DNA from 2 places in the Streptomyces sp. NBC_01314 genome. Region 2 is predicted to be linked to the other one. Evidence: predicted binding sites of a transcription regulator. Region 2 holds the regulator's gene; the other holds the start of a gene.
What was found. The regulator HspR, encoded in region 2, represses chaperone genes until heat shock. The targets are predictions, from matches to a motif close to TTGAGNNNNNNNNNCTCAA.
Positions count from the first base shown of each region.

Region 1: a site for HspR is predicted at 2,760-2,778, ahead of lon (endopeptidase La). Genes of this name have one in related genera too.

Region 1 covers NZ_CP108394.1:3,890,979-3,905,525, reverse strand. The annotation lists gene OG622_RS17005 (spermidine synthase) at 80-754, opposite strand; gene OG622_RS17000 (hypothetical protein) at 818-1,225, opposite strand; gene OG622_RS16995 (GNAT family N-acetyltransferase) at 1,857-2,525, opposite strand; gene lon (endopeptidase La) at 2,801-5,203, shown strand; gene OG622_RS16985 (MarR family winged helix-turn-helix transcriptional regulator) at 5,454-5,948, shown strand; gene OG622_RS16980 (protein phosphatase 2C domain-containing protein) at 5,964-6,749, opposite strand; gene OG622_RS16975 (nitrate- and nitrite sensing domain-containing protein) at 7,119-9,995, shown strand; gene OG622_RS16970 (roadblock/LC7 domain-containing protein) at 9,992-10,495, shown strand; gene OG622_RS16965 (DUF742 domain-containing protein) at 10,492-10,995, shown strand; gene OG622_RS16960 (ATP/GTP-binding protein) at 11,171-11,746, shown strand; gene OG622_RS16955 (styrene monooxygenase/indole monooxygenase family protein) at 11,803-13,038, shown strand; gene OG622_RS16950 (IS607 family transposase) at 13,106-13,681, shown strand; gene tnpB (IS607 family element RNA-guided endonuclease TnpB) at 13,678-14,547, shown strand, end outside.
Region 2 covers NZ_CP108394.1:5,217,189-5,231,735, reverse strand. The annotation lists gene OG622_RS22890 (FG-GAP and VCBS repeat-containing protein) at 1-491, opposite strand, end outside; gene OG622_RS22885 (DUF6281 family protein) at 768-1,691, shown strand; gene OG622_RS22880 (heterodisulfide reductase-related iron-sulfur binding cluster) at 1,880-4,162, opposite strand; gene OG622_RS22875 (MraY family glycosyltransferase) at 4,428-5,615, shown strand; gene dnaK (molecular chaperone DnaK) at 5,979-7,832, shown strand; gene grpE (nucleotide exchange factor GrpE) at 7,829-8,518, shown strand; gene dnaJ (molecular chaperone DnaJ) at 8,585-9,763, shown strand; gene OG622_RS22855 (heat shock protein transcriptional repressor HspR) at 9,769-10,236, shown strand; gene OG622_RS22850 (pectinesterase family protein) at 10,311-11,540, opposite strand; gene OG622_RS22845 (DUF397 domain-containing protein) at 11,957-12,151, opposite strand; gene OG622_RS22840 (helix-turn-helix domain-containing protein) at 12,162-13,043, opposite strand; gene OG622_RS22835 (ATP-binding protein) at 13,278-13,709, shown strand; gene OG622_RS22830 (Uma2 family endonuclease) at 13,840-14,487, shown strand; gene OG622_RS22825 (hypothetical protein) at 14,528-14,547, opposite strand, start outside.

The DNA.
Region 1 (14,547 bases), 1.3 Mb from region 2:
CATGGCTGCGCATGACTGCGATTGACGCTTGAATGATCGGCGTCAGGCAAGCAGGGTACGGGCAGTCACCGCACCACGGCTATCCAGGTCGGATCGCGAGGTGCACCACGTCCGGAACTCCTCGGGCAACCGGGATCTCTTCGGTACGCACCTGTTGGAACCCGGCATTCCGCAAGGATTCCTCGAATTCCGGAGAAGGCTGCGCGGACCACACGGCAAGCACCCCACCAGGTCTCAACACCCTTGCACAGCTTGCCAATCCAGCTGGTGAGTACAGGTTTTCGTTGGTCTCGGAGACGGTCCATTCGGGTCCGTTGTCGATGTCGAGACAGAGCGCGTCGAACGTGGCGGATGTCTCATTGACGTACACGACGAGATCGGCTTCCACGATGTCCGTACGGGGGTCCGCGAGCGCTTCCGCGGACACCTCGGCCAGCGGTCCCGCGCGGTGCCACTCGATGACGGAGAGTTCGCGTTCGACAACCGTGATCGCTCCCCAGCGCGGATCCGCGGCGGCGTGTGCGAGCGAGAAGCCGACGCCCAGACCCCCGATCAGCACAGTTGGCCGAGAACGGCCGGTCAGCGCGGCTAAGGCGGCGTCGACCAGCAGCCGTTCCGAGCGCCCGTCCGAGGTGTCCATCAGAAAGCACCCGTTGGCGATGATCTGCAGCAGCTCACCGTGCCGCCGCAGCACGACCTCGCCGTAGGGGCCCTCGCGCCGGTCGATGACTTCGGGTTGGTCGGTGATGGGCATCCGCCCATTTTTACGTGTCCGTGGCGCGGGGGCAGCCGATTTACGGCGGCCCTGGGCATGGCTTCAGAACGTCAGGCCGTGGCCGTACGGGAAGGTCGAGGCCTCGGTGTCGGGGCACGTCCGAGCGGGACGCCTCCACCGCCGCCGTGGAACGCGGCAGTTCGAAGGGCAGCCGGCCGTCGGCCCACGCCCGGCCGAAGGCCCCACGTCGCGCAAGGCCGCATCGCGGGCCCCGTGGTCGGCAACGAGCGTGGCCGGCCTTCGCGGCGATCTCCGGGAGTACGGCGGCCTCTCCGGGTTGACGCAGACCGGCGTGGGCACGGCCTCCAGCAGCGTCAGGATCTCCTTCGGCCGCCCCTCGCCGGACACCGGCGACCCGGACTGGAAGAAGGACCCGAAGAACCCCGGCAGCTCCTCGTACGGCGGGCGCGGTCGCGGCACGGCCACGTCGGCGTGGGCCGGCTCGGCCACGACATCGCCGTACAGGGAGGGCGTCTGCGCGCCGTGGTTGGTCAGGACGGTGAGCGAGCGCGGGCCGAGCCGGTGTCCCCCCGCAGTCCGCGTACGTACCCGGACCAGGGCGCTCGTGACGTCGGCGGACGATCCGAAGGTGCCGGACCGGCGGGACCGGCGGGGCTCGGTGGTGAGGTCGATCTGCGGGCGCAGGGCGAGCGGAAGCCGACGGCGAGATACTCGCGGCGGACCGTGTCACCGAACTTCCCACCAGCTCCGGTTCGCCGATCGCGGCCGGGCCCGGGGGTTGGAGCTGCTGACGCTGGATTGCGTTCACGAGGGTTCTGGTGCGTGGGGGTATAAGGGGGAGGACGATGGCCCGCGCGATACAGGCCGCTGTTTCATCCCACCGGAGAGCGTGCGGAGCCGGTGGCCGAGACGATCGTGCGCGCCGACGGCCTCCGCCGCCTTCGCGACCGCCTCCGGGATACGGCCGCCCGGCCTCTCGCGCAGCCGGGCGGCGCAGGACCGGAACTCTGGTGGTGCGCGTCGCGCAGGCGCCGGTCAGCAGGCGCTCGCAGGACGCGTACGCCCTCCGCGCACGACCCTTCTCCGGTCACGGCCGCCCCCCGGTCACGGCCGCCTCCGCTCACGGCCGCCCCGTGAACTTCGCGCTCGTCAGCGGCGCATCCACCCTCCACCCCAGCGACTCGTACAGCGCCCGCCCGTCCGGTGTTCCGCCCAGCACCCCCACCTCGGCGCCCTGTTCGAGCGCGGCCTGGGTGAGGGTCCGCATGACGACCGTGCCGAGGCCGCGGCGGCGGTGGTCCGGGGACGTCTCTATCTGGTCGACGACCGCGGTCGCCCCGGTCGGGGCGATCTGGCCGCGCGCGGCCCAGGAGCCGTCCGGCGCGGCGACCATCACCCGGGTCACGCCGCCGGACGACCAGGTGCGGAGCCGGTAGCCGTCGGGGACGGCGGCCGGGGTTTCGTGCGTCCCGGGCCGCCTGGACGTCCTCAGCCGCACGGACATCAGCCGGCCCGGCTCAGGGTCGACCCACCAGCCGTCTCCCAGCCAGGGGCCGACCCTCGACGGCTCCGCGAAGACCTTGAGCCAGATCCCGGCTCCGGTGACGGAGTCCGCGACCTTCCGGACGGTCGCCTCGTCCACCTCGTCGTTCGTCGCCGCGAAGACGTGACGGGAGACGTGGTGGGCCAGCCCCACGTCGATGGTCCACCCCCACGGCTCGACCGCCGGAGGCGCCGCACCGCGCGACACGACCCATCCGTCGACCCAGTTCCGCACGATTCCGTCCACCGCGACCCCCGTGTTGGTTTGGTAATAGGTGAGATAGCTATCAGGGTATTACTACAGCTATTGCTGCGGTCGGGGTGGGTGCGACCCCCGCCGCGGGGTGAGCTGGCCGTACGCCGCGTTCGAAGGTCTCGTGTGTGGTGACTCCCGAGGCCTTTGGAGGGAGTGCGCGGGCGGCGGTTGATCGCCCACAGCGAACACCCCTGCCCTCGGGGAACATTCATCGGCTCACGTGCATTGAGTCGGCATAGCTCAACTTGACTGCCGAGGGAGAGATCATGGCATCGACGTCCGCACCGCTCACCCTGCCCGTGTTGCCGCTCGACGAGGAGGTCGTGCTGCCGGGAATGGTGGTGCCTCTGGACCTCAACGACACGGATGTGCGGGCCGCGGTGGAGGCCGCGCAGGCCGCGGCGCGGGCGGAGCCCGGGAAGCCGAAGGTGCTACTGGTGCCGCGGATCGACGGGGCGTACGCGGGCACGGGTGTGCTCGGGACCGTCGAGCAGGTCGGACGGCTGGCCGACGGTGATCCCGGGGCGCTCATCCGCGCGGTTCGCCGGGTGCGGATCGGTGCCGGGACCACCGGGCCCGGTGCCGCCCTGTGGGTCGAGGGGACGAGCGTCGAGGAGAACGTGCCGGACCCGCTGCCCGGCCAGGTCGCCGAACTCATCAAGGAATACAAGGCACTTGCCACCAGCTGGCTGCGCAAGCGCGGCGCCTGGCAGGTCGTGGACCGGGTGCAGGCGATCGACGGCGTGTCGGCGCTCGCCGACAACTCCGGGTACTCGCCGTTCCTCACCACCGAGCAGAAGATCGAGCTCCTGGAGACCGGCGACCCCGTGGCCCGGCTGAAGCTCGCCACCCAGCAACTGCGTGACCACCTCGCCGAGCAGGACGTCGCCGAGACCATCGCCAAGGACGTCCAGGAGGGCGTCGAGAAGCAGCAGCGCGAGTTCCTGCTGCGGCGCCAGCTCGAAGCCGTGCGCAAGGAACTGCGTGAGCTGAACGGCGAGCAGGACGGCGAGGAGTCCGACGACTACCGGGCGCGCGTCGAGGCCGCCGATCTGCCGGAGACGGTACGGGAGGCCGCGCTCAAGGAGGTCGACAAGCTGGAGCGGTCGAGCGACCAGTCGCCCGAGGGCGGATGGATCCGCACATGGCTCGACACCGTCCTCGAACTGCCGTGGAACGAGCGGACGGTGGACGCGTACGACATCCAGGGCGCCCAGCGGGTGCTCGACGCCGAGCACGCGGGCCTGGAGGACGTGAAGGAGCGCATCACCGAGTACCTCGCCGTGCGCAAGCGGCGCGCGGAGCGGGGGCTGGGTGTCGTCGGCGGGCGGCGCGGCGGTGCCGTGCTCGCGCTCGTCGGGCCGCCCGGTGTCGGCAAGACCAGCCTCGGTGAGTCCGTGGCCCACGCGATGGGGCGGAAGTTCGTCCGGGTCGCGCTCGGCGGCGTACGGGACGAGGCGGAGATCCGCGGGCACCGGCGTACGTACGTGGGCGCCCTGCCCGGCCGTATCGTCCGGGCGATCAAGGAGGCGGGCTCCATGAACCCCGTCGTCCTGCTCGACGAGATCGACAAGGTCGGCTCCGACTACCGGGGCGACCCGGCCGCCGCCCTGCTCGAAGTTCTCGACCCCGCGCAGAACCACACCTTCCGGGACCACTACCTGGAGGTCGAGCTGGACCTCAGCGACGTCGTCTTCCTGGCCACGGCCAACGTCTTGGAGTCGATCCCCGAGGCGCTGCTCGACCGCATGGAGCTCGTCCGGCTGGACGGTTACACGGAGGACGAGAAGGTCGTCATCGCCCGGGACCACCTGCTGCCCCGGCAGCTGGAGCGGGCCGGGCTCGCCGCCGACGAGGTCGTCCTCGACGAGAGCGCGCTGCGCAAGCTGGCCGGTGAGTACACGCGCGAGGCGGGCGTACGGAACCTGGAGCGGTCCGTGGCGCGGCTGCTGCGCAAGGTCGCGGCCCAGCACGAACTGGGGCAGCGCAAGCTGCCGTTCACCGTCACCGACGAGGATCTGCGCGGACTCATCGGGCGCCCGCACCACGTGCCCGAGTCGGCCCAGGACCCGGCGGAGCGGCGCACCGCCGTGCCGGGTGTCGCGACCGGCCTCGCGGTCACCGGCGCGGGCGGCGACGTGCTGTACGTCGAGGCGTCGCTCGCCGACCCGGAGACGGGCGCGGCGGGGCTGACCCTCACCGGTCAGCTGGGCGACGTGATGAAGGAGTCCGCGCAGATCGCGCTCTCCTTCCTCCGCTCGCACGGCGCGGAGCTGGAGCTGCCCGTCGCCGACCTGAAGGACCGGGGTGTGCACATCCACTTCCCGGCGGGCGCGGTCCCCAAGGACGGTCCGAGTGCCGGCGTCACCATGACGACGGCCCTCGCCTCGCTCCTGTCCGGCCGGCTCGTCCGCACGGACGTGGCGATGACCGGTGAGGTCTCGCTGACGGGGCGGGTGCTGCCCATCGGCGGCGTGAAGCAGAAGCTGCTCGCCGCGCACCGGGCCGGTGTCACGACCGTCATCATCCCGAAGCGGAACGAGGCCGACCTCGACGACGTCCCCGCCGAGGTTCTCGACAAGCTCGACGTCCACGCGGTCACCGATGTCCGCCAGGTGTTGGAGCTGGCGCTCGCCCCGGCGGGGGTGGAGGTGCAGGTGGCCGCCTGACCCACCGGGCGGCGGTTCCCCAAGGCTCCGGTGGTGGTGTGACGGCGCCCACCGGACGGGTGAAGGTCCGGGTCCCCGTGAGGGAGACCCGGACCTTTCCCGTGCGCGGCCACGAGAGGCGGCAGGGGCGACGCCCCTGCCGACGCGGTCGGTGCCGGCCCGTGGCTGCGAAATACTGAACGGCGCTGCCCGCCACGGCGGCCCTGACGGAAACTTTCAGGAACCCGGAATCGGAATCAGGAGCGCTGACGTGCAGGACGAGGGCGGAAACGGCGACGGCGGCGGTGTCGGGGCCGACGCGCCGACGGGTGGTATGGACCATGCGTTCCTGGCACTGGAACGGGAGTTGACGGTCCTGCTGCGTCGGGCCCGCGCCAAGTCCGGGGAGATGGCCCGTGCCGTCCACCCCGACCTGGAGTCCGCCGCCTACGGCCTCCTAGCCCGCCTCGACGAGACCGGCCGCCTCCGCGCCACCGAACTCGCCGCCTACATCGGCGTCGGCAAGGCCACCATGTCCCGTCAGCTCCGCGCCCTGGAACACCTCGGCCTCATCGCCCGCGAGCCCGACCCCGCCGACGGCCGCGCCTGGCTCGTCCACCTCACCGAGGAGGGCAGGGCGCGTTTCCGGGCGGTCCGGGACGCCCGCCGGGTCGCGTACGTACGGCAGCTCGCGGGCTGGGACCGGGACGAGGTGGCCCAACTGGCGCGGCTGCTGCACCAGCTGAACCGAGGCGTGGAGAGCTGAGCGGCGGGACGGCCCTCACCACTCCACGAACACCACGCTCGCGTCGTCGTGCGTCTTGCCGCGCCCCAGGAACTCGCGTTCCACATCGGTGACTTCGAGCTTCCGCACCCGCCGCACCAGGCCGTGCGCCCCCGCCTTCCGCACGAAGGTGAGGCAGGCTGTCCAGTCGCCCTCGCGGAACGTCTCCACCCAGCGGCTCGCGCCGTCCGACAGCGCGACCAGCGAACGGACCTCCTCGCGGGGGACGGTTCCCGTCACGGCCCGTGCGGCCACGGTGGGATCGGCGGCCGCCGTCCAGAAGCCGCCCTCCCTGTTCCGGACGGTCGAGTCGGCGATCGCGGCCGTGGCCAGGGAGGCCCGGGGCAGCAGGGACAGCCGGTCGTCCAGTACGGCCGTCACCGTGCCGTCCGGTCGTTCGAACAGCAGGGCCGAGTCCGACAACACCAGGTACTCCACGGCTGTCGACGACCAGCGGGCGAGGGCCACTGTGGCCTGTGGGGTTCGTGGGTGAGAAAGGTCACAGGTTAGGGCGTGGGCTCGGGCGGTACGAGAAATGGCCTGTGAGAGCACGTCGGGCAACGGCGAATCCCGCTCCGAAACGGACAGTTCGGTCAGGGTGCCGCCGAGGCGGGAAGCGAACCATGCGACCGAATGCAGACAGCCGTAACCGTCGGGCGGCGGGGTCACGCCGTCCAGGACCACGAGGGCACCGCCCTGTCCCCCCGCGGGCAGGGCGACCGACGCGAAGTCCTCGTTGGGGCGGAGGGGGTCGCCGGGTTCCGAGACGAGTTCGGTGCGCATTCGGCCAGTCTGCCCGAGCCCGCCACAAGATCCGCGAAAGGCCGACAACGGTCGCCGTACGACCCGGACCCTCCGGGCGGGGCGCCGGGTTTGGCATGGAATGATCGTGAGCGGTGAAGCGCGGCGGCGAATACTGTCAAAGCGCGTCCCCGACGTCCAACCGGCCCGACGTGCGGGACATCGGCACGAGCCGGAGGAACTTGCCCGCCAACTCCCCGGCGATGTTCACTCCTTCGGGTGGCGGGACTGATGATGCGGGACCACTGCCCACCGGCACTGGGAGGGTCGGGAGCCGTACCGGGGGGACGCCCATAGTTGACGGATAGTCACCCGGGCTAATGGGTACACGAGTCAGGAATGCGAGCACCGGTGCAGAAGACGCGGCCTCGGCGCGCAGACAAGCAGGCAGCTTCGAAGGCCTCCGCGGCCTCCCCGACCAAACCGGGGACGGCACAGGCGCAGGCCCCCGCCGTCGGCACCGGGCGGAAGGCGCGCGTACGCAACCGGCTCATCGTCGCCGTGGCCGTCGTGGCCGCCGCCATAGCGGGCGCGGGGGCACCCTCGGTCCTCGCCGCCTCGGAGCAACTGCGTGACACCCAGAGCCTGGTCACGCTCGGCGGACAGACCCAGGAGACGCTCACCCTCGCGCACGCACTGGCCGACGAGCGCGACGAGGTCACCGCGTACATCGCGGCCGGTCGGCCCGAATCGGCCGCGCCCAGCAAGCAGCGCAGTGACCGCGTCGACACCCAGGTCGAGGAGCTGAGCGAGGACTCCGGCACCTCCGCCGCGATGCGGCAGACCATCGAGAGCGCCGAGTCCATCGCCGGCGTACGGGAATCGGTGCTCTCCGGGAAGAGCACCGCTCTCGAAGCGCACACGGCGTACACCGCCGTCGTCACCGAACTCCACGCCCTCGCCGAGGAACTGGCCGAGCGGCTGCCGCCCCGCGCGGGCGGCGGCGCCTACGCGCTCGCCGAACTCGACACCGCCGTCCAGCAGGCCGCCGCCGCCCGCGGGCTGCTCGTCGCCGCCCTCAGCGTTCCGACGACCACCCGGACGATCGTCGACCCCGTCACCGGGCTGCCCACCACCACGACCGGCGCCTCGGCCGCCGACGCGAAGCAGCGCGACGCCCTCACCGCCGCCGCTCAGCAGGCCCGCGTCCGCTCCGACGCCGCCCTCGCCCACTTCCGCGAGACCGCGCCCGCCGCCGGCCGCTCCTCGTACGACGCCACGGTCAGCGGCCCCGAGGCCGACACCGCCGAGAAGTACCTGACCGACCTCACCGACCAGCCCACGCTCTCCGACAGCGAGGCCGGCACCAGCGCGAAGAAGGCCGGCGCGGCGCTCTCCGCCCGCGTGGACCTGATGCGCGGCGCCGAGTCCTCCCTCTACGACCGGCGCACCAAGGACCTCGCCCTGCTGCGCGACGAGGACGTCACCGCGCTGGAGATCCGGATCGCCGTCCTCGGCGCCCTGATGCTCCTCGCCGTCGGCGTCGCCACCGGCATGGCCCGCTCCCTCACCCGCCCGCTCGCGGTGCTGCGCATCGGCTCCGCCCGTGTCGCCGGCGACCCGGCCACCCAGGAACCGGTCAAGTTCACCGGCCGCGACGACGAGTTCGCCCAGGTCGTACGCTCCGTCAACGCGCTCCACGCGCACGCCCTCGCGCTGCACGAGCGGCTCGCGCCCCTGGAAGGCGACCGCAAGCACCTCATCGGCCAGCGCCAGACGATGGCCGACGACCGCGACAGGCTGCGCGCCGAACTCGCCGAGGCCACCGCGCACCTGACGAAGGTCCAGCACAGCGTCCACGCGACCTTCGTCAACCTCGCGCTGCGCACCCTCGGTCTCGTCGAGCGGCAGCTCGCCGTCATCGAGTCCCTGGAGGAGCGGGAGCAGGACCCCGACCGGCTCTCCACGCTGTTCAAGCTCGACCACTTCGCGACCGTCATGCGCCGCCACAGCGAGAACCTCCTCGTCCTGGCCGGACACGAGCACATCCAGCACCACGCCGGAGCCGTCCCGCTCGTCGACGTCGTCCGCGCCGCGGTCAGCGAGATCGAGCGCTACGAACGCGTCCGCATCGCCGCGCTGCCGCCGGCCGCGCACGTCGCCGGGTTCGCCGCCGACGACCTCAGCCACCTCCTCGCCGAACTCCTGGAGAACGGCACGTCGTTCTCGCCGCCGGAGATGTCCGTCGAGGTCTCAGGCCGGCTGATGGAGAACGGTGAGATCACCCTCTCCGTCCAGGACGGCGGCATCGGCGTCGCCCCCGACCGGCTCGCCAGGCTCAACGCCCGCCTCACCGACTTCGACCCCGAGGCGCCCTACGAGCAGGAGGACGGCGAGGGACTCGGCCTCGGCCTGTACGTCGTCGCCCGCCTCGCCCACCGGCTCGGCACCCCCGTGCGGCTCCAGGAGCACGGGACGGGCGGCACCGCCGCGGTCGTCGTCCTGCCCAAGGGCCTGCTGGCCCCCACGCCCGCCGTACCCGTGGGCACGGGGGCCACGACGGGCCCGATCACGCCCTCGCTCTCCCTGCCGGGCGTCGGCGCCGAGGCCAACTCGAACGTCCTGCCCGGCCGTTCCGTCGCCGTACGTGAGCCGGAGGGCGACGGCGACCCGCTCATCGAGGCGGCCGAGCGGGCGATCCTGGCGAGGGAGGCCGTGGGGACGGCCGCCGACGCCGCCGAAGCCGCCGGCAACGTCGTACCGGAAGACGACGAATCCGAGGGCGGCCCCGAAACCGGGGCCGAGTCCGTGTCCGAGACGACGATGGAGCTCTTCGCTCCGGTGGCCCCGGGGAAGGGCGCCGACGAGGAGAGCGACGAGTACGTCGCGGCCGACGCCGCCGACGACCCGTACACGGTCGAACCCGACACCCATGAGCGTGCCGCCGACGAAGGAAACGCGGCGCGCACGACGGAGGTGTCACGGGCCGGGACGGAAGGGCCGCGGGACGAGGAGACCCAGCGCCGCACCGACAAGGGTCTGCCCAAGCGCACACCCAGGATCACCGCGCCCACACCCACGGCTCCCCGGCCACGCGTCGGGGGCGTGAACGCCGACGAGCTGCGCCGCCGGCTCGGCGGGTTCCACCAGGGGGCCATGGAGGGGCGCCGCGACGTCGAGGCGGAGATCGCCGAGCAGTCGGGTGAGACGAGGATGCCCGGGGCACGTGAGTACCGGACAGAGGCAGTTGACACCACGGGGGGCACTTCCGAGGAGGAAAGCAGTTGACCGCGCCCATGACCTTCGGACTGAGCAGTGAAGCCCGCAACCTGCACTGGCTCCTGACCAACCTCGTCGAGGAGGTGCCGGGGCTGCTGTCGGTCGCGGTGGTCTCCTCCGACGGCCTGCTGCTGCTCTCCTCCGACCCCGGCAGACACGCCGAGGCCCGCCAGACCCGGGAGGAACGGCCCCAGGGCCCCCGGGGTTCCGCCGCCGACCTGGCCACCATCGTCTCCGGCATCGGCAGCCTCACCATCGGCGCCGCCAAGCTGATGGAGTTCGGCGGGGTCAAGCAGACGATGGTCGCGATGGAGGCGGGCAGCCTCTTCGTGATGTCGATCAGCGACGGCTCACTGCTCGGCGTGCACGGCTCCCCCGACTGCGACATGAGCGTGGTGGCGTACCACATGGCGCTCTTCGTCGGCCGCGCCGGCCACGTCCTCACCCCGGAACTGCGCAGCGAACTCCGCAAGTCCCTGGAGGCCGAGGCGGCCGGGAGCAGCGGATGAGCGGCCAGAGCCAGAAGAAGAGCAGGGCGCGCGCCCACGAGTCCGGTCCGGTGAAACGGTCGGCCGTGCCGAAGGGTGCGAAGAGGCTTCCCGTGCGCGGCGGCGACCGCAAACCCGCCCGCGTACGCCCCTACTCGCTCACCGGCGGCCGTACCCGCTTCGGTCACGTCCTGCTCGTGGAGACGTTCGTCGCCGTACTCGAAGCCCCGTCGGAACGAGCCCAGTTGGCCGGGGGGTCCTCCCACCTGCTCAGTAGTGGGGGAGGCTCACCCAACGCCAAGGTGATGCCCGAGATGCGGGCCATCGTCGAACTCTGCCGCCGTATGCGGACGGTGGCGGAGATCGCCGCGCTGCTGAAGATGCCGCTCGGCGTGGTCCGCGTCCTCCTCAGCGATCTCGCGGACCAGGGAAAGATCCGTGTGTACGGAACAGGTCACGGACCGGGACAGCCGGACCGCGCTCTGCTGGAAAGGGTGCTGAGTGGACTTCGCCGTCTCTGACGCCGCCTCGGCCGGCGTCAACCCCGACGCCTCGGCCGGCGTCACCCCGGGCGTCGACGACGCCCCCCGCGTCCACGTCGACGCGAACGCCCCTCGTCTCGACGTCGGCGCGCTCCGCGTCGACACGGACGCCGCCCCTCCCGAGCCGGGGACCGGGGCGGAGCCCGAGGAGGAACTGAAACCCTGGCAGTCCGACCTCAGCCGCGCCCCCATCGCCACGAAGATCGTGGTGGCGGGCGGCTTCGGCGTCGGCAAGACCACCTTCGTCGGCGCGGTCTCCGAGATCACCCCGCTGCGGACCGAGGCGCTGATGACCGAGGCCAGCGCCGGCACGGACGACCTCTCCGCGACGCCGGACAAGCTCACCACCACCGTGGCCATGGACTACGGCCGCATCACCCTCGACGACGACCTCGTCCTCTACCTGTTCGGCACGCCCGGCCAGGAGCGGTTCTGGTTCATGTGGGACGACATGGTGCGCGGCGCGATCGGCGCGGTCGTCCTCGCCGACACCCGCCGTCTCGGCGACTGCTTCCCCGCGCTCGACTACTTCGAGAGCTGCGGACTGCCGTACATCGTCGCGGTCAACACGTTCGACGGCAGCGTGCGGTACGAACCCGACGACGTACGGGACGCGTTGACCGTGCCCGCACACGTACCTGTCATGATCATGGACGCACGCAAGCGGGCCTCCGCGATGGAGACCCTGCTCGCTCTGTGCGCGCACGCGATATCCCTCAGCCCCGAGTAGTCCCTCCCAGCGGGGACGCCACGGGACGCCACGGACGAACCAGGAGACCTGTCCGGATGCGGAAGATTCTCGTCGTCGGAGCCGGCCAGTCCGGGCTGCACCTGGCCCTCGGACTCCAGTCGCACGGGTACGAGGTCACACTGATGTCCAATCGGACCCCGGACGAGATACGCGCCGGCCGGATCATGTCCACCCAGTGCATGTTCGACTCGGCACTGCGCCACGAGCGCGACCTCGAACTGAACTTCTGGGAGTCCCAGACCCCGCGGATCGAGGGCGTCGGCGTGTCCGTCGCCGGACCGGACGGGGAGCGCGCCGTCGACTGGGTCGGCCGGCTGCGCGGGTATGCGCAGGCCGTGGACCAGCGGGTGAAGATGGCCGGCTGGCTGGAGACGTTCGCGCGGCGGGGCGGCCAGCTCGTCGTGCACGGCGCCGCGGTCTCCGACCTCGACTACTTCTCCCGTGTGTACGACCTCGTGCTCGTCACCGCGGGCAAGGGCGAACTGGTGCGGATGTTCCGCCGCGACGCCGCCCGCTCGCCCCACACCGAGCCGCAGCGCGCGCTCGCCGCCGTGTACGTGCACGGGCTGCACCCTCGCCCCGAGCACCCGGAGTTCGAAGCGGCCCGCTGCAACCTGGTGCCCGGCCTCGGTGAACTCATCGTCCAGCCGGTCCTCACCACCTCCGGCCGCGCCGACGCCCTGTTCTGGCTGGGCCTGCCCGGCGGTCCGCTCGACGTCTTCGACGGCGTCCGGAACGCCGAGGAACAGCTCGCGCTCACCCTGGACCTCATGAAGCGGTACGTCCCCTGGGAGTACGCGCGCGCCACCGAAGCCGAGGTGACCGACGCGGGCGCGGCGTTGACCGGTCGCTACACACCGGTCGTCCGGCATCCCGTCGCGGAACTTCCCGGTGGCGGTCTGGTGCTGGGCGCCGGGGACGTCGTGGTGGCCAACGACCCGCTGACCGGGCAGGGGGCGAACTCGGCGACCAAGTGCGCGGCCGTCTATCTCGCCGCGATCCTCGACCACGGGGACGGGGAGTTCGACGAGGCGTGGATGCGGCGGACGTTCGAACGGTTCTGGCAGGACGCGGGGCCCGTCACCAAGTGGACCAACACGATGCTGGCTCCGCCGGCCGAGCATGTGCGGGGGCTGGTGGCGGCGGCCGAGGGGTTGCCGGTGGTGGCGGATCGTTTTGCCAATGGGTTCGATGATCCGGCGGACTTCGAGGGGTACTTCTACGAGGCGGAGAAGACCCGGGCGTATCTTTCGGAGGTTGCCGGGGGGTGAAAGCTGCTACAGATTTTATAGTCATTCATAGGCATCCCTAGTCGTGTGTCTCACGTACCTTGGTCTCGTGAAGCTTTCGGAGTGGGCCCGTCAGCAGGGCGTGAGCTACCAGACCGCCTGGCGGTGGGTGAAGGACGGGAAGATGCCCGTACCCGTTCGCCAGGCGCCGTCCGGGACGTGGTTGGTCGACGAGGTCGCCGTCCAGCCGTCCGGGCGTGTGGTGGCGTACTGCCGCGTGTCGTCCGCTGACCAGAAAGCCGATCTTGAGCGGCAGGCTGCCCGGGTCGTGTCCGGCGCGAACGGGCTGGGCCTGGCCGTCGCTGAGGTCGTCACCGAGGTGGGATCCGGGTTGAACGGGCGGCGCCGCAAGCTGCACCGGCTGCTGTCCGACCCGCAGACGGCGGTGATCGTGGTCGAGCACCGTGACCGGCTGGCCCGGTTCGGCGTCGAGCACCTGGAGGCCGCGCTGTCGGCGTCCGGGCGGCGTCTGGTCGTCCTCGACCCCACCGAGACCGCCGATGACCTGGTACGCGACATCACCGAGGTGCTGACGTCGATGTGCGCGCGCCTGTACGGGCGGCGGGCGGCGAAGAGCCGGGTCGCCCGCGCGGTGGCCGTAGCGACCGGCGAGGCCGCCGAGTGAAGAAGTTCCAGCCGCAGCCCGGGTTCGTGGTGAAGGCGTTCCGCTTCGCCCTGGACCCGAACGCCGTCCAGGAGCGGGCGTTGCGTTCGCACTGCGGCGCGGCGCGTGCCGCGTACAACTGGGCTGTCGGCTGGGTGACCGCCTCGTGGTGGCAGCGCAGGGCCGAGGAGACGTACGGCATCCCCGAAGAGTCGCTGACCGAGTGGCGGCCGTGGTCGCTGCCCGGGCTGCGGAAGGCGTTCAACGAGGCCAAGCACACCGATCCGAGGTTCGCCGCCTGGTGGGAGGAGAACTCCAAGGAGGCGTACTCCACCGGGCTGGCGAACGCTGCCGCCGCGTTCGACAACTACGCGAAGTCGAAGCAGGGCAGGCGCCGTGGCCGTGCGATGGGCATGCCGCGGTTCAAGTCGAAGCGGAAGGCGCGTCTGTCCTGCCGGTTCACCACCGGCGTGATCCGGGTGGACGCCGACGGCCGGCACGTGACGCTGCCGAGGCTGGGCACGATCCGCACCCACGAGCCCACGGTGAAGCTCCTCACCCGCGTCCGGGCCGGGACGGCCCGCATCCTGTCCGCGACCGTGCGGCACGAGCGCGGACGCTGGTTCGTCTCGTTCCAGGCCGAGGTCAAGCGGGACCTCGAACGCGTGGCGCGGCCGGACGTGGCGGTCGGGATCGACCTGGGCGTGAAGACCCTCGCGGTGATGGCCGACAGCACCGGCGAGATCCGCACCGTCGCCAACCCCGGGCACTACGACCGGGCACGCAAGCAGCTGCGCCGCGCGTCCCGCGTCGTGTCCCGCCGCCGGGGCCCCGACCGCAGGACCGGGCAGAAGCCGTCGAAGCGGTGGGAGAAGGCCAACGCCGTC
Region 2 (14,547 bases):
CCGTGGCGGGAGGGCGCCGGGTCCGCCAGCGTCGTACCGCCGGACAGGCCGCTCGACGAACCCCACACGATCACGACCGTGCCGGTGTCCCTCGTGCCGCCGGTGTCCTCCAGGGACGCGGACACGGCGAGGTCGTCGAAGCCGTCGCCGTCGAAGTCGCCGTACGCGCTGACCCCGCCGAAGCTGTCGCCCTGCTCGGCGCTGTCGGGGATGCCGGGCGTGTTCTGGCTGATCGTGGTGCGGTTCGTGGATGTCACGCCGCTGGCCGAGCCGTACAGGGCGACGATCTGGCCGGCGTACGTCTTGCCGTCCACCGTGGCGACGGCGGCCGAGTACGCGATATCGCCGTACCCGTCGTCGTTGAAGTCGGCCACGGGGTGGTGCACCGAGTCGGCCGCCGTCGCGGTCGTCGCGGCCGAGAAGGTGAGCAGACCGCCGGTCAGCGCGGCCGCGGAGGCCGTGGCGAGGGCGAGTCGCGGGTGCTTGTGCATGCGGGGATCTCCTGCGGCATGCGGGACGCCCGGCAGCGGACGTCCACAGTCGATGGGGTGCCCGTTCCGCACCCATGTGCCTGGAGTTCTACAGGAGTTGGGGAGGACGTCGGCGAAGGGGAGACCGCTGAGAGGGTGGCCGGGTTGTACGTGGGCCCGGAGAGGTTCCCGAGGCGCCGGGCCGACCGGGCTGTCCGAACGTTCTGCGGTGGTGATGCGTCTGCGGTGCGAGGCAACGGCGGACAAGCCGTCGCATTCGGTTGAGGAGACACGACGATGAACGGTACCCGTGTACGGATCGCCCTGGCCGCCCTGGTCACCTTGACGATGGTCCCCCTGGCCGTCGGGTGCGCGGCACTGGAGACAGGCGGTACGAGTTCGGCCTCGTGCGTGTTCGCCGTGGACTACGACGACCGGGTGTACCTCGATGCGGGCAAGGTCGACCACACCCTCGGCGCCGAGGTGGGCACCGCACGGGACTCGGTCTGCGACGACACGGGCGGTGGCGAGGAGGACCAGGTACCGGCCGAGGACCTGACCGTCTACGCGGCGTACGCCATCAAGGGCATCGACAGCAAGGACGCGATCGCGGTCCGCGAGTCACCGGGGGACGAGGTGCGTGTCGTGATCCACGCGATCGAGGACGAAGGCCTGAAGGTGGCGGTCGAGCGGATCTTCGGGAAGGACGAGCGGGCCGGCGGGGGCGACGGCAAGGACAAGGGTGACCAAAGCGGCAAGGGTGACGACAACGACATGGTGCATGAGCCTGGAGACGGCGGGGGAGACGGCGACGGCGACGGCGACGTGAGCGGCATCGCGGGCGCCCTTGACGAGGAGCCCGAAGACGGTGCCGACGCCGGCGGCGATGACAGTGGCGACAGCGGCAGCGGGGTGAGTCCGGGGAAGTGCGTGCTCGTCGTGGAGTACGGAAAGGACAGCTACTTCAACCGTGGCGACGCTGAGATCGAGTTGGGGGCCGAGGTGGGGACGGCCCGCGCGGTGCCCTGCGGCGACACACCCGGCGAGGTCGATACCACGGCCGAGCCGGCGACGTTCGAGGCGTACGCGATCAAGGGGCTGGACCCGGCCGACGCCATAGCGATCCGCTTCTCGGCGGACGAGGAGCCGTTCCTCATGGTGCGCATGGCCGACGACCTGCCGCCGGAGGTCGAGGAACTGCTCCCGGCCGAGGAGCGGTGAACCGATTGCACGGTGAGCCTCGTTGTTTGCTGAGCCGCTTGCTCGCCGAGCCGATGCTGGGTGAATCGATCGCGCGGTGACACGGCGACGCCCCCGGTCCAAGCGGAACCGGGGGCGTCGTACCGAGTGCCTACCGACGGCGTACCGAGGGCGTACCGACTGCGTACGACCGCCGTGCGGGAGGGCTGCTACTTCACCGGCTGCGGCTCCGGCTCGGTCTCTGCCTCCGTCGTGCCCGCCGGAGGCTCGTCGTCGTCCGGGACGGGCGTCTTCACGGACTCCAGCAGCAGCTGGGCGACGTCGACGACCGTGATGGACTCCTTGGCCTTGCCTTCGTTCTTCTTGCCGTTGACCGAGTCGGTCAGCATGACGAGGCAGAACGGGCAGGCCGTGGAGACGATGTCCGGGTTGAGGGAGAGGGCTTCGTCGACGCGCTCGTTGTTGATGCGCTTGCCGATCCGCTCCTCCATCCACATCCGCGCGCCACCGGCGCCGCAGCAGAAGCCGCGCTCCTTGTGGCGGTGCATCTCCTGCTGACGCAGGCCCGGGACGGCGGACATGATCTCGCGCGGGGGCGTGTAGATCTTGTTGTGACGGCCCAGGTAGCAGGGGTCGTGGTAGGTGATCAGGCCCTCGACCGGGGTCACCGGGATCAGCTTGCCCTCGTCGATCAGGTGCTGGAGCAGCTGGGTGTGGTGGATGACCTCGTAGTCGCCGCCGAGCTGCGGGTACTCGTTGCCGATCGTGTTGAGGCAGTGCGGGCAGGTCGCGACGATCTTCTTGGCCGACTTCGGCTTCCTGGTCGACTCGTCCTCGTCGTCCTCGCCGAAGGCCATGTTCAGCGCGGCGACGTTCTCCATGCCGAGTTCCTGGAACAGGGGCTCGTTGCCGAGGCGGCGGGCGGAGTCACCGGTGCACTTCTCGTCGCCGCCCATGATGGCGAACTTGACGCCGGCCATGTGGAGGAGTTCCGCGAAGGCCTTGGTGGTCTTCTTGGCGCGGTCCTCCAGGGCGCCGGCGCAGCCGACCCAGTACAGGTACTCGACCTCGGAGAGGTCCTCGATGTCCTTGCCGACGACCGGGACCTCGAACTCGACCTCCTTGAGCCACTCCAGGCGCTGCTTCTTCGCCAGGCCCCAGGGGTTGCCCTTCTTCTCCAGGTTCTTGAGCATCGTGCCCGCCTCGGACGGGAACGCGGACTCGATCATCACCTGGTAGCGGCGCATGTCGACGATGTGGTCGACGTGCTCGATGTCGACGGGGCACTGCTCGACGCAGGCACCGCAGGTCGTGCAGGACCACAGGACGTCGGGGTCGATGACGCCGTTCTCCTCGACGGTCCCGATCAGCGGCCGCTCGGCCTCGGCGAGAGCCGCGGCGGGCACGTCCTTGAGCTGCTCGGCGGAGGCCTTCTCCTCGCCCTCCGCGTTCTTGCCGCCACCGGCGAGGAGGTAGGGGGCCTTGGCGTGCGCGTGGTCCCGCAGCGACATGATCAGCAGCTTGGGGGACAGCGGCTTGCCGGTGTTCCAGGCCGGGCACTGCGACTGACAGCGACCGCACTCGGTACAGGTGGAGAAGTCGAGGATGCCCTTCCAGGAGAACTGCTCGACCTGGGAGACACCGAAGACGTCGTCGTCACCGGGGTCGGTGAAGTCAATTGGCTTGCCGCCCGACGTCATGGGCTGGAGGCCGCCGAGGGCCGTCGCACCATCGGCGTTGCGCTTGAACCAGATGTTCGGGAAGCCGAGGAAGCGGTGCCAGGCGACACCCATGTTGGTGTTCAGCGAGACCGTGATCATCCAGATCAGCGAGACGCCGATCTTGATCATCGCGACGAAGTACACCAGGTTCTGGAGCGTCGACGGGTCGATGTCCTTGAAGGCGAGGACCAGCGGGTACGAGGCGAAGTACCCGGCCTCGTAGTGGTCCACGTGGTGGATGGCGCCCTCAAGACCGCGCAGTACGTAGATCGCGACGCCGATGGTGAGGATGACGTACTCGACGAAGTACGCCTGCCAGGCCTTGGAGCCCGCGAAACGCGACTTGCGGCCGGCCCGTGAGGGCAGGTTGAGCAGCCGGATGGCGATCAGCACGAGGATGCCGAGGATCGTCATCACACCGATGAACTCGATGTACATCTCGAACGGCAGGAAGCCGCCGATCACCGGCAGCGTCCAGTCCGCCTGGAACAGCTGGCCGTACGCCTGGGCGAGGGTCGGCGGCAGCGTCAGGAAGCCGATCGCGACGAACCAGTGGGCGAAGCCGACGATCCCCCACCGGTTCATCCGGGTGTGGCCGAGGAACTCCTTGGCCAGGGTGATCGAGCGCGCCTTCGGGTCGTCCGTACGGCTGCCCGCCGGTACGGGCTGACCGAGCTTCACGAACCGGTAGATCTGCGCCACGGCTCGGGCGATGAGCGCAACGCCGACCACGGTCAGGACCAGCGACACGATGATCGCGGCGAGTTGCATTGGGGGCTCCTCGGGCCTGCGAGGGTTTTCCTCCGGGGTGCCTCCCGGGCCCCTCGGAGATCATTACTAAGCGGTAACTTATGCAGTCCGTCTGAGACTACCCAGTTCTCCTGCCGCACTGTAGCCAGGGGGGCGGTGATCTGCGTCGCTGAGGGTCGCCTGAGTGTGGCCCTGTCGAACCGGGGTCGATGTCGTGCGGTCGCGCTGTTTCAAAACGATCGTGTTATTCATAAGAAATTGTGACATTCACGCCTAACTTGGACTCGTGCTGTACGGAATCCTTGCCGCTGCCTCCGCCCTGTTGCTGACCGCCGTGCTCTCGGCGGCCGTACGCGCGCCCGCGCTGCGGCTGGGGGTCGTGGAGCGGCGGCGCGGGCGGCGGGTGCCGTTGCTCGGCGGAGTCGCGGTGATGGCCGGGGTGGGGGCCGTGGCGTGGGTGGGGGAGTGGAGCGGTGTTGCTCCGTTGGGGGACGAGGCCGGGTGGCTGATCGTCGTCGGGGCCGGGCTCGGGCTGCTCGGGCTGGTCGGTGACGTGTGGCGGCTCCCCGCGGTGATGGGGGCGGCGGGGGTGGTCGTCGCCGCCGCGCTGGTCGTGCCGTACCGCGAACTCGGCGTGCTGGGCGGGGTGTCGGGGGTTGCCTGGATCTTGCTCGTGGTGCACGGGTTCAAGGGGATGGCGCGTTCCGACGGGGCGCTCGGGGTGGTCGGGGCGGTCACCGCGTTCGGCTTGAGCGGGTGTGCGGCGGCCGAGGTCATGGACGGTCTGGCGACGCTGTTCAGCGTGCTGGCGGCCGCGCTCACCGGGTTCCTGATGCATAACTGGCCGCCCGCGCGGATCGTGCTCGGCACCTGCGGGGCCCTCTTCGTGGGCTTCGTGCTCGCGGGCGGCGTGCTGCATGTGTACGCCGTCGGGTACGGGGCCGGTGTCGGGGCGCCCTTCACCCTCACGGCCGTGGCGACCGCCGACGTCGTCCTCGTACTCGTGTCGCGGAAGCGCGCGGGGCGGGAACTGTGGCGGGGCGGGCCCGACCATCTCGCGCACCGGCTGCGGCGGATCGGTCTCACGCCACCGGGGGTGGTGGTCGTGCTGGGGCTCGCCGCGGCGGGCTCCGCCGGGGTCGGGCTCGCCGTCCACATGCTGTGGACGGAGCCGCGCTCCGCGTGGTGGGTGGCGGGGGCGACCGGGGTGGTCGTACTCGGGATGCTCTTCGTGCCGGTGGGCCCGCCCCGCTCCGCCCTTGCCTCGGCCTCTGCCCATGCCACCCGCTCGATGCCGCCCGCCGCCCGCCGCCCCCAGTCCACCGCCGCCCGGCCTGCCCCCACGGGCGTCCACCGTGCCCCCGCCACCCGCCCCATCCCGGGAGGCCGCGCCGCCCCCGGCCCGTCGCCCCGGCCGCAACGCCTCCGCCGGCAGGAGGCGGCGGGGCTGGGGCGGCGGGGGTGGGTGGGGTAGGTGGGGGAGAGAGGTGAGGGGTAGGTGGGGGGAGGGGCGGGGTGGCTCGCGGGCTCCGGGCATGTGTGGGCGGGTGAGGGCTGGTCGCGCCCGGGGGCGATTGCCGCCGTCCCCGTCCCGCGCCCCGTCCCCGTCGCGTCCTCCGTCGCCGTCCCCGTCGCCGTCGCCGTCGAGCCGGTCGGAAGGTGACCCTTGCCCGGGGTTTCTGCCGACCCCGGCGCCCACATATCCCCAGTTCAGGCCCTGGTTGCGCATAAGGAAAACATAAGAGTTGAGCCTCCTCGACTCAGCTCTGTTGACCCATCGGTGGGTGTCGTGCACACTTGAGTCCGTTCCACTCAAGTCATTGCTGGAGGAATTGAAATGGCACGTGCGGTCGGCATCGACCTGGGCACGACTAACTCCGTCGTCAGCGTTCTTGAAGGCGGCGAGCCCACCGTCATCACCAACGCAGAGGGCGCCAGGACCACGCCGTCCGTCGTCGCCTTCGCCAAGAACGGCGAGGTGCTCGTCGGCGAGGTCGCCAAGCGCCAGGCGGTCACGAACGTGGACCGGACGATCCGGTCCGTCAAGCGGCACATGGGCACGGACTGGAAGATCGAGCTCGACGGGAAGCACTTCAACCCGCAGCAGATGAGCGCCTTCATCCTGCAGAAGCTGAAGCGCGACGCCGAGGCCTACCTGGGCGAGAAGGTCGCGGACGCGGTCATCACCGTCCCGGCCTACTTCAACGACTCCGAGCGTCAGGCGACGAAGGAGGCCGGCGAGATCGCGGGCCTGAACGTCCTGCGCATCGTGAACGAGCCGACGGCCGCCGCTCTCGCGTACGGCCTCGACAAGGACGACCAGACGATCCTCGTCTTCGACCTCGGCGGCGGCACCTTCGACGTGTCGCTCCTGGAGATCGGTGACGGCGTCGTCGAGGTGAAGGCCACCAACGGTGACAACCACCTCGGTGGTGACGACTGGGACCAGCGCGTCGTCGACTACCTGGTGCAGCAGTTCCGCGCCGGCCACGGTGTGGACCTCGGCAAGGACAAGATGGCGCTGCAGCGTCTGCGCGAGGCCGCCGAGAAGGCGAAGATCGAGCTGTCCTCCTCCACGGAGACCTCGATCAACCTGCCCTACATCACGGCCTCCGCCGAGGGCCCGCTGCACCTGGACGAGAAGCTCACCCGGGCCCAGTTCCAGCAGCTGACGGCCGACCTGCTGGAGCGCTGCAAGACGCCGTTCCACAACGTCATCAAGGACGCCGGGATCGCCCTCTCCGAGATCGACCACGTCGTTCTCGTCGGCGGCTCCACCCGTATGCCCGCCGTCGCCGAGCTCGTCAAGGAGCTGACCGGCGGCAACGAGGCCAACAAGGGTGTGAACCCGGACGAGGTCGTCGCCATCGGCGCCGCCCTCCAGGCAGGTGTCCTCAAGGGTGAGGTCAAGGACGTCCTGCTCCTCGACGTGACCCCGCTGTCCCTCGGTATCGAGACCAAGGGCGGCATCATGACCAAGCTCATCGAGCGGAACACGACGATCCCGACCAAGCGGTCCGAGATCTTCACCACCGCCGAGGACAACCAGCCGTCCGTGCAGATCCAGGTCTACCAGGGCGAGCGCGAGATCGCGGCGTACAACAAGAAGCTCGGGATGTTCGAGCTGACCGGTCTGCCGCCCGCCCCGCGCGGTGTCCCGCAGATCGAGGTCGCCTTCGACATCGACGCCAACGGCATCATGCACGTGACCGCGAAGGACCTCGGCACGGGCAAGGAGCAGAAGATGACCGTCACCGGCGGCTCCTCGCTGCCGAAGGACGAGGTCGACCGGATGCGCCAGGAGGCCGAGAAGTACGCGGAGGAGGACCACGCCCGCCGCGAGGCCGCCGAGAGCCGCAACCAGGGCGAGCAGCTCGTCTACCAGACCGAGAAGTTCCTCAAGGACAACGAGGACAAGGTCCCGGGCGACATCAAGACCGAGGTCGAGGCCTCCGTCGAGGAGCTCAAGGCCGCGCTCAAGGGCGAGGACACCGCCGAGATCCGCACGGCCACCGAGAAGGTCGCCGCCGTCTCGCAGAAGCTCGGCCAGGCCCTGTACGCCGACGCCCAGGCCGCGCAGGCCGCGGGCGGCGAGGCCGGCGCCGGCGCCGGTGACACCAAGGCCGACGACGACGTCGTCGACGCCGAGATCGTCGACGAGGACCGTGAGCGCAAGGACGGTGCCGCGTGACGGAGGAGACCCCGGGCTTCGACGAGCAGCAGCCGCAAGGTCAGCCGCAGCAGCCCGACGTCCCCTCCGGCTCTGACGACGCCGAGCCGAAGGCCGCCCCCCAGGAGGGGGCGGCCCCGGCCGGGGACGCGGCAGCGACGGCCCAGGTGGCCGGTCTGACGGCACAACTGGACCAGGTGCGTACGGCGCTCGGTGAGCGCACGGCGGACCTCCAGCGGCTCCAGGCCGAGTACCAGAACTACCGCCGCCGGGTAGAGCGCGACCGGATCACGGTCAAGGAGATCGCCATCGCGAACCTCCTGACCGAACTCCTGCCCGTGCTCGACGACATCGGCCGCGCGCGGGAGCACAGTGAGCTCGTCGGCGGCTTCAAGTCCGTCGCGGAGTCGCTGGAGACCGTCGCGGCGAAGATGGGCCTGCAGCAGTTCGGCAAGGAGGGCGAGCCCTTCGACCCGATGATCCACGAGGCCCTGATGCACAGTTACGCGCCCGACGTCACAGAGACGACGTGCGTGGCGATTCTCCAGCCGGGGTATCGCATCGGCGAGCGCACCATCCGCCCCGCGCGGGTGGCCGTGGCCGAGCCCCAGCCGGGGGCGCAGCCCGCCAAGGCGGACTCCGCGGAGACCGCGGAAGGTGCCTCCGGTGCTGACGACAAGGAGAGCGGTGGCCCGGACGAGGGCTGACGCCGACGGCGTACACGGTGACGTGCACGGTGACGTGCACGGTGAGTGGGAGGAGGGACGTCGCGGATGAGTACCAAGGACTTCATCGAGAAGGACTACTACAAGGTCCTCGGCGTCCCCAAGGACGCCACCGAGGCCGAGATCAAGAAGGCGTACCGCAAACTCGCCCGCGAGTTCCACCCGGACGCCAACAAGGGGAACACCAAGGCCGAGGAGCGCTTCAAGGAGATCTCCGAGGCGAACGACATCCTCGGTGACCCCAAGAAGCGCAAGGAGTACGACGAGGCCCGCACGCTCTTCGGCAACGGCGGCTTCCGCCCCGGGCCCGGCGCGGGCGGCGGCTCGTTCAACTTCGACCTGGGCGACCTCTTCGGAGGCGGCGCCCAGGGCGGCGGGCAGGCGGGCGGCTTCGGCGGGGGCATCGGCGATGTCTTCGGGGGCCTGTTCAACCGCGGCAGCTCCGGCACCACACGGGTGCAGCCCCGGCGCGGCCAGGACATCGAGTCCGAGGTCACACTGAGCTTCACCGAGGCCATCGAGGGCGCGACCGTACCGCTGAGGATGTCCTCGCAGTCGCCCTGCAAGCCCTGTTCGGGAACCGGCGACGCCAACGGCACACCCCGCGTGTGTCCGACATGCGTCGGCACCGGCCAGGTCGCGCGGGGCTCGGGCGGCGGCTTCTCCCTGACCGATCCCTGCCCGGACTGCAAGGGCCGGGGTCTGATCGCCGAGGACCCCTGCGACATATGCAAGGGTTCGGGCCGCGCCAAGTCGTCCCGCACCATGCAGGTCAGGATCCCGGCGGGCGTCTCCGACGGCCAGCGGATCAGGCTGCGCGGCAAGGGCGCGCCCGGTGAACGGGGCGGACCGGCCGGTGACCTGTATGTCGTCGTGCACGTCGACGCGCACCCGGTGTTCGGCCGCAAGGAGGACAACCTCACGGTGACCGTGCTGGTGACGTTTCCCGAGGCGGCACTCGGCGGCGAGGTCCGGGTCCCGACCCTGGGCGGACCGCCGGTCACGCTGAAACTGCCTCCGGGCACCCCGAACGGCCGTACGATGCGGGCCCGGGGCAAGGGCGCCTTCCGTAAGGACGGCACCCGCGGGGACCTGCTGATCACGGTCGAGGTGAGTGTTCCGAAGGACCTGTCGGGGAAGGCTCGTGACGCCCTGGAGGCGTATCGCGAGGCGACCGCGGGCGAGGACCCGCGAGCGGAGCTGTTCCAGGCCGCGAAGGGAGCATGAATGTGATGGACGGCCGCCGTAGGCAGAACCCGTTGGGCAGGGCGTACGAGCTGACGGAAGAGACACCGGTGTACGTCATCTCGGTGGCCGCCCAGCTCTCCGGTCTGCACCCGCAGACCCTCCGACAGTACGACCGTCTCGGCCTGGTCTCCCCGGACCGCACCGCCGGGCGCGGCCGTCGCTACTCGGCCCGTGACATCGAACTGCTGCGCACCGTCCAGCAGTTGTCGCAGGACGAGGGCATCAACCTGGCCGGCATCAAGCGCATCATCGAGCTGGAGAACCAGGTCGCCGCCCTCCAGTCGAGGGTCGCCGAGATGGAGGCCGCCCTCGACGGCGCCGCCGCGACCATGCGCCAGCGCGAAGCCGCGGTCCACGCCTCGTACCGGCGCGACCTGGTGCCGTATCAGGAGATGCAGCAGAGCAGCGCGTTGGTGGTGTGGCGGCCGAAGGGGCGGCAGGCGTCGGACTGACGGCCGTCAAGTGCAGGTAGGGGCCCGGAGGTTCAGGCGAACCTCCGGGCCCCCTTGTCATGTGTCCGTGTGTGTCAGCCGAGGTTCGGGGTCCAGTCGCCCAGGTAGTCGGCCTTCTCGTACGAGGCGGCCTCCTCGGCGGTGAGCTGGGGGCGGTTCTCGGTGGCCGAACTCACCGATCCCGCACCGGTGTTGGCGTACTCGCGGAAGAAGGAGTCCTTCCAGGGGTACGTCGTGCCGCTGGAGCTCCAGTCCTGGTAGGGCGCGGCCTTGACCGCCGCCGGGAGCGACGACTCGCGGATCACCAGGCTGCCCTTCGCGCCGCTGAAGGCGGTCACCCAGGGGCGGCCGAGGTGGAACGTGCCGTCGGGGGCATCGCTGGTCAGCGTCGAACCGGTGATCAGGAAGCCGTAGTTGGTGGACGAGTCCGTCGACGGGGCGGCCACATAGCCGTTGTTGCTCTTCGAGCCCCGGCTGAGGAGCTTGAAGGTGGATCTGTCGAAGACGGCGGTGGCGTAACCGCAGACGAAGTCGACGTCACCCTCGACGTAGGAGTGGGTGAAGTAGACCCGGTTGGGGGTCGTGGTCGTCGTCGACTTCAGGAAGAGCGTGTCCTGGTTGCCGAGGAAGCGGACGTTGTCGAAGACCAGCCGGTCGGCCTGGGTGAGGAGGGCGACAGCCTGCTTGTTCGCGTAGCTGCTGGCCGCCTCGTCGAACGAGTTCTCGATGGTGAGGTTGCGGGCCAGGAAGTCGGAGCCCTTGACGTACATGGTCCGGCTGTTCTGCGTGCCGAGCGTGCCGGTGCCGTCGGCGGTCGGGGTGCCGGCGGCGTTGTCGTACGTGATGACGGTCTGGGACGGGTGGTCGCCGGCCCCGACGAGGCGGACGTACTTGTTGTTGACCTGGACGAGTTCTCTGTACGTGCCCGGGTTCACCTGGATGACCACCGGGTCGGCGGCCGTGCCCGCGCCGAGCGCGTTCAGCGCGGCCTGCACGCTCGTGTGGTCCCCGTCGCCATCCGCGTCCACGACCGCGTCGGCGCCCGGGACCGCGGCGACCTCGTGCGGCCGGGTGGTTGAGACGGCGGCGGAGTCGGCGGAGACGTTGCCTGCCTCGTCGATGGCGCGGAGCAGGTAGGCGGACTCGGTGCCGGGGGCGGCGGCGGCACCGGTGGCGGAGGCGATCGCGGTGGCGGAGGCGATCGCGGTGGCGACGGCGGTGGCGCGCAGACGGTTGCGGCCGCCCCGGCGACGGTGTCGCACCGTCGGCTTCGACATGGCTATGGGAGAAGCATCCTCGGTCATCGTTGGCAGCCTTTCGGCCCATGAGACAGGACGAACGATGTCGGCATGGGGTGGTGGGGGGAGAGGTGAAATGTATGAGATGTGTGAGATGTGTGCGGCGAGACAGCACAGGTGGGGCTGTTGAGAGAGCTGTCGCGTAGCGGGAGGATGATAAGTGATGAAGTTTCAGGAGGGTGTTGGAGGGCCGCCAAGGGGCCCGACGGTGCGTTTTCGAACGACGCTGTTGGCGAATCGCCAAGCGAGAGTTGAGTGGGACTCTCAGGCCAGTTGACAGTGCCGGAGACGGGGTTCGCCGACAGCGTCGTTCGTTTCCCCGGGCCTGATTCGTTTGTACCACCGCGTCTGGGAGACGCTCCGCGACAGCGCGGTCTTCGGCGCCGAGGCGCAGCGCGTGATCGGCCGGGCCCGGCGCGACCTCAGCGTTTGAGCGGGTGCCCTGCCTTGACGTGGTGCAGGAGGGTGGCGAGGCCGAGGGGGTCAGTGGCCAGGATGGTGTGGGGCGCGTCGCTCTCGCGGAGGCGGAGAGTTCCGTCGGGGGCGGTGGCTACGTAGAGGCACTCGCCCTCGGGGCCGGCGCTGAAGCTCGACTTCTGCCAGTTGAGCTCAGCCATGGGGGTCTCCCTAAAGGGTGTAGAGCACATGCTGGATGAGAGCCAGCGAGTCCTTCACCGAGTGTGTTTCAGGGGCCAACGATACGTCGATGGGGGCGAGGGCGTTTTTGGCCAGGTGCTGGAAGAGTCGCTCGTACTGCTCCAGGCTCGACCTGTCGCCCAAGTACTGCAGCCCGATGGGAAGTTCGAGCAGTACGGTGCCCAGCGTCGGGACCGCTGGTGCGACGTGAACGAAGTGGCCGCTGACCGCTCCGTAGACCTGGGCGTTGAACGGATAGACCTGAATCGTGACGTTGGGCAGTCGCGCCAGCTCGACAAGGTGCAGCAACTGTTCGCGGAGCACCTTGGCCCCGCCGAACTGCATGTGCAGCGCCGACTCGTGGATCACGGCGTGTACGGAGGGCGGGTTCTGGCGGGTGAGCACCCGCTGCCGTTCCATACGGAACTCAAGGGCTCCCTCGCTCCGTTCGAACCCCAGCCCCGCACTGGCGAAGATGGCTTCGGCATAGGCGGGTGTCTGAAAGAGCCCGGGGATGAGCAGTGACTGATGCATCCGAAGGGCGACGCAACTCGCCTCCAGCTCCGCAGTGTTGAGAGCGTCCATACTCCGACGCTTCTTGTGTGCGCTCCACCAGCCCTTGCCCGTCGCCTCGGACATGGCGACCAGTGACTCGATGTAGGCCTTATCTGTACAACCATAGAGGTTGCAGAGCTCGCGGAGTCGTGCGGTGAGGATCGTTGTTTTCGCGGTTTCGATCTGGCTCAGCTGAACGCGGCCCATGGTGATCCGCTTGGCCGCCTCCGCAGCGGTCAACCCTGCATGTTCGCGCAGGTGTTTGAGTTCGAAGCCGAGGCGTCGCTGGCGCTCGCTGATGACGGTGCGAAGTCCCACGGGTCTCTCCTAGGTGGTGTACCCGAAGTCTGCCCTGGCTGTAGAGGATGGTCCACCGAATGTGGCGATTGGGTTGTAACTGAAAGCCCTTTGGTTCTACCGTGAGTGTGTAATCGGTCACGCACCGGAACTGCACGACTTCCCCTGCCCATCAGCCGACAGAGCACCCGCAAGGGCAACGCCATCGCCGAGCAGTGGGATCCGACCCTCTTCCCCCCGCCAGGAGCCCTCCCCATGGACACAGCCCGCCGTGCCGCCCACCGCCCCGCCCAACTCACGCACGAATACAGCCTGTTCGCCGAGGCCGACGCGACCGCGCCCCGCCTGTGCCGGGACTTCGTACGGGCCGTCCTCTTCACTCACGACCGGGAGCAGCTCGTCATGCCCGCAGCCCTGTGCACCTCGGAGCTCGTCACCAACGTCCACCTGCACACCAAGGGGACCGCCATGCTCCGGGTCTGTCTCACCCCGGCTCGGCTGCGGGTGAGCGTGTTCGACGAGAGTGCGGACCCTCCGGTCGTGGTGCGGCCGGCGAACGGGGGTGCCGCCTGCTGGGGGCGGGGGCTGGCCCTGGTGGACGAGATGGCGGACGGGTGGGGGGTCGCGGACGGGCGGGCGGGGCGGTTCGCGAAGGGGGTGTGGTTCGAGCTGGGGCTCGGTGGGTGAGTCGTTTCTGCGTCACTAGTTCGAGTGAACTGAGGGCGTTTCCGCAGGTGAGCCCGTATGGCTGCCTAGCGTGACGGCGTTGCTTGTGCCCCGGGCACGCCAAGCCCACACTTGAGGAGGAGGTGCCACCTTGACCGCTCTTGCACACGAGAGGCCCGAGATCATGTCCGAGGCTGGGGCTGAATTCGTGAACGGACCCCACCATGACGAGGGTCTGTGGCAGGTATGGAAAGCCATGGAACTCCCTGAGGGCTACCGTGCTGAGATCATTGAGGGAGCCATCGAGGTGTCGCCCACCGGTCGCTTTGCGCATGCTCAGGTCGTCAACCGCCTGAGGGATGCCCTGGCGCTTCATCTGAAGGACAGCGACTACGGCGCCTGGAACGACGCGAACGTGATCCATGCACGCAGGGCGTGGATTCCGGACGGACTCGTTGCGCCCCGGGACGCGGAGCTGATCGAGGACGAGGACGGTCTCGGGATCAAAGCGCAGGCTGTCTCGCTGGTCGTCGAAGTGGTCTCGCCAGGCAGGACCAACCAGGACCGTGATCGCGTCCGCAAGCGCCGCGAGTACGCCCGCGCAAGCATTCCCGCTTACGTGATCATCGACGATTACGACGGCCAGGGTACTGTCACCCTCTTTACCGGTCCTCGCCCCGATAAGGCCGACTGGGACGACATCCACCGCGTTCCCTACGGCACGGAGGTCGTCATCCCCGAAGGGCCGGCGAAGGGCTTCGTCATCGGCGAGGCGATCACGGGGCCGAAGCGGGGCTGATTTCCGGTCCTGGCCCAGGCGACGTCCTCGGCCGGCCCGGTCAGTCGCCCACACCGAGCC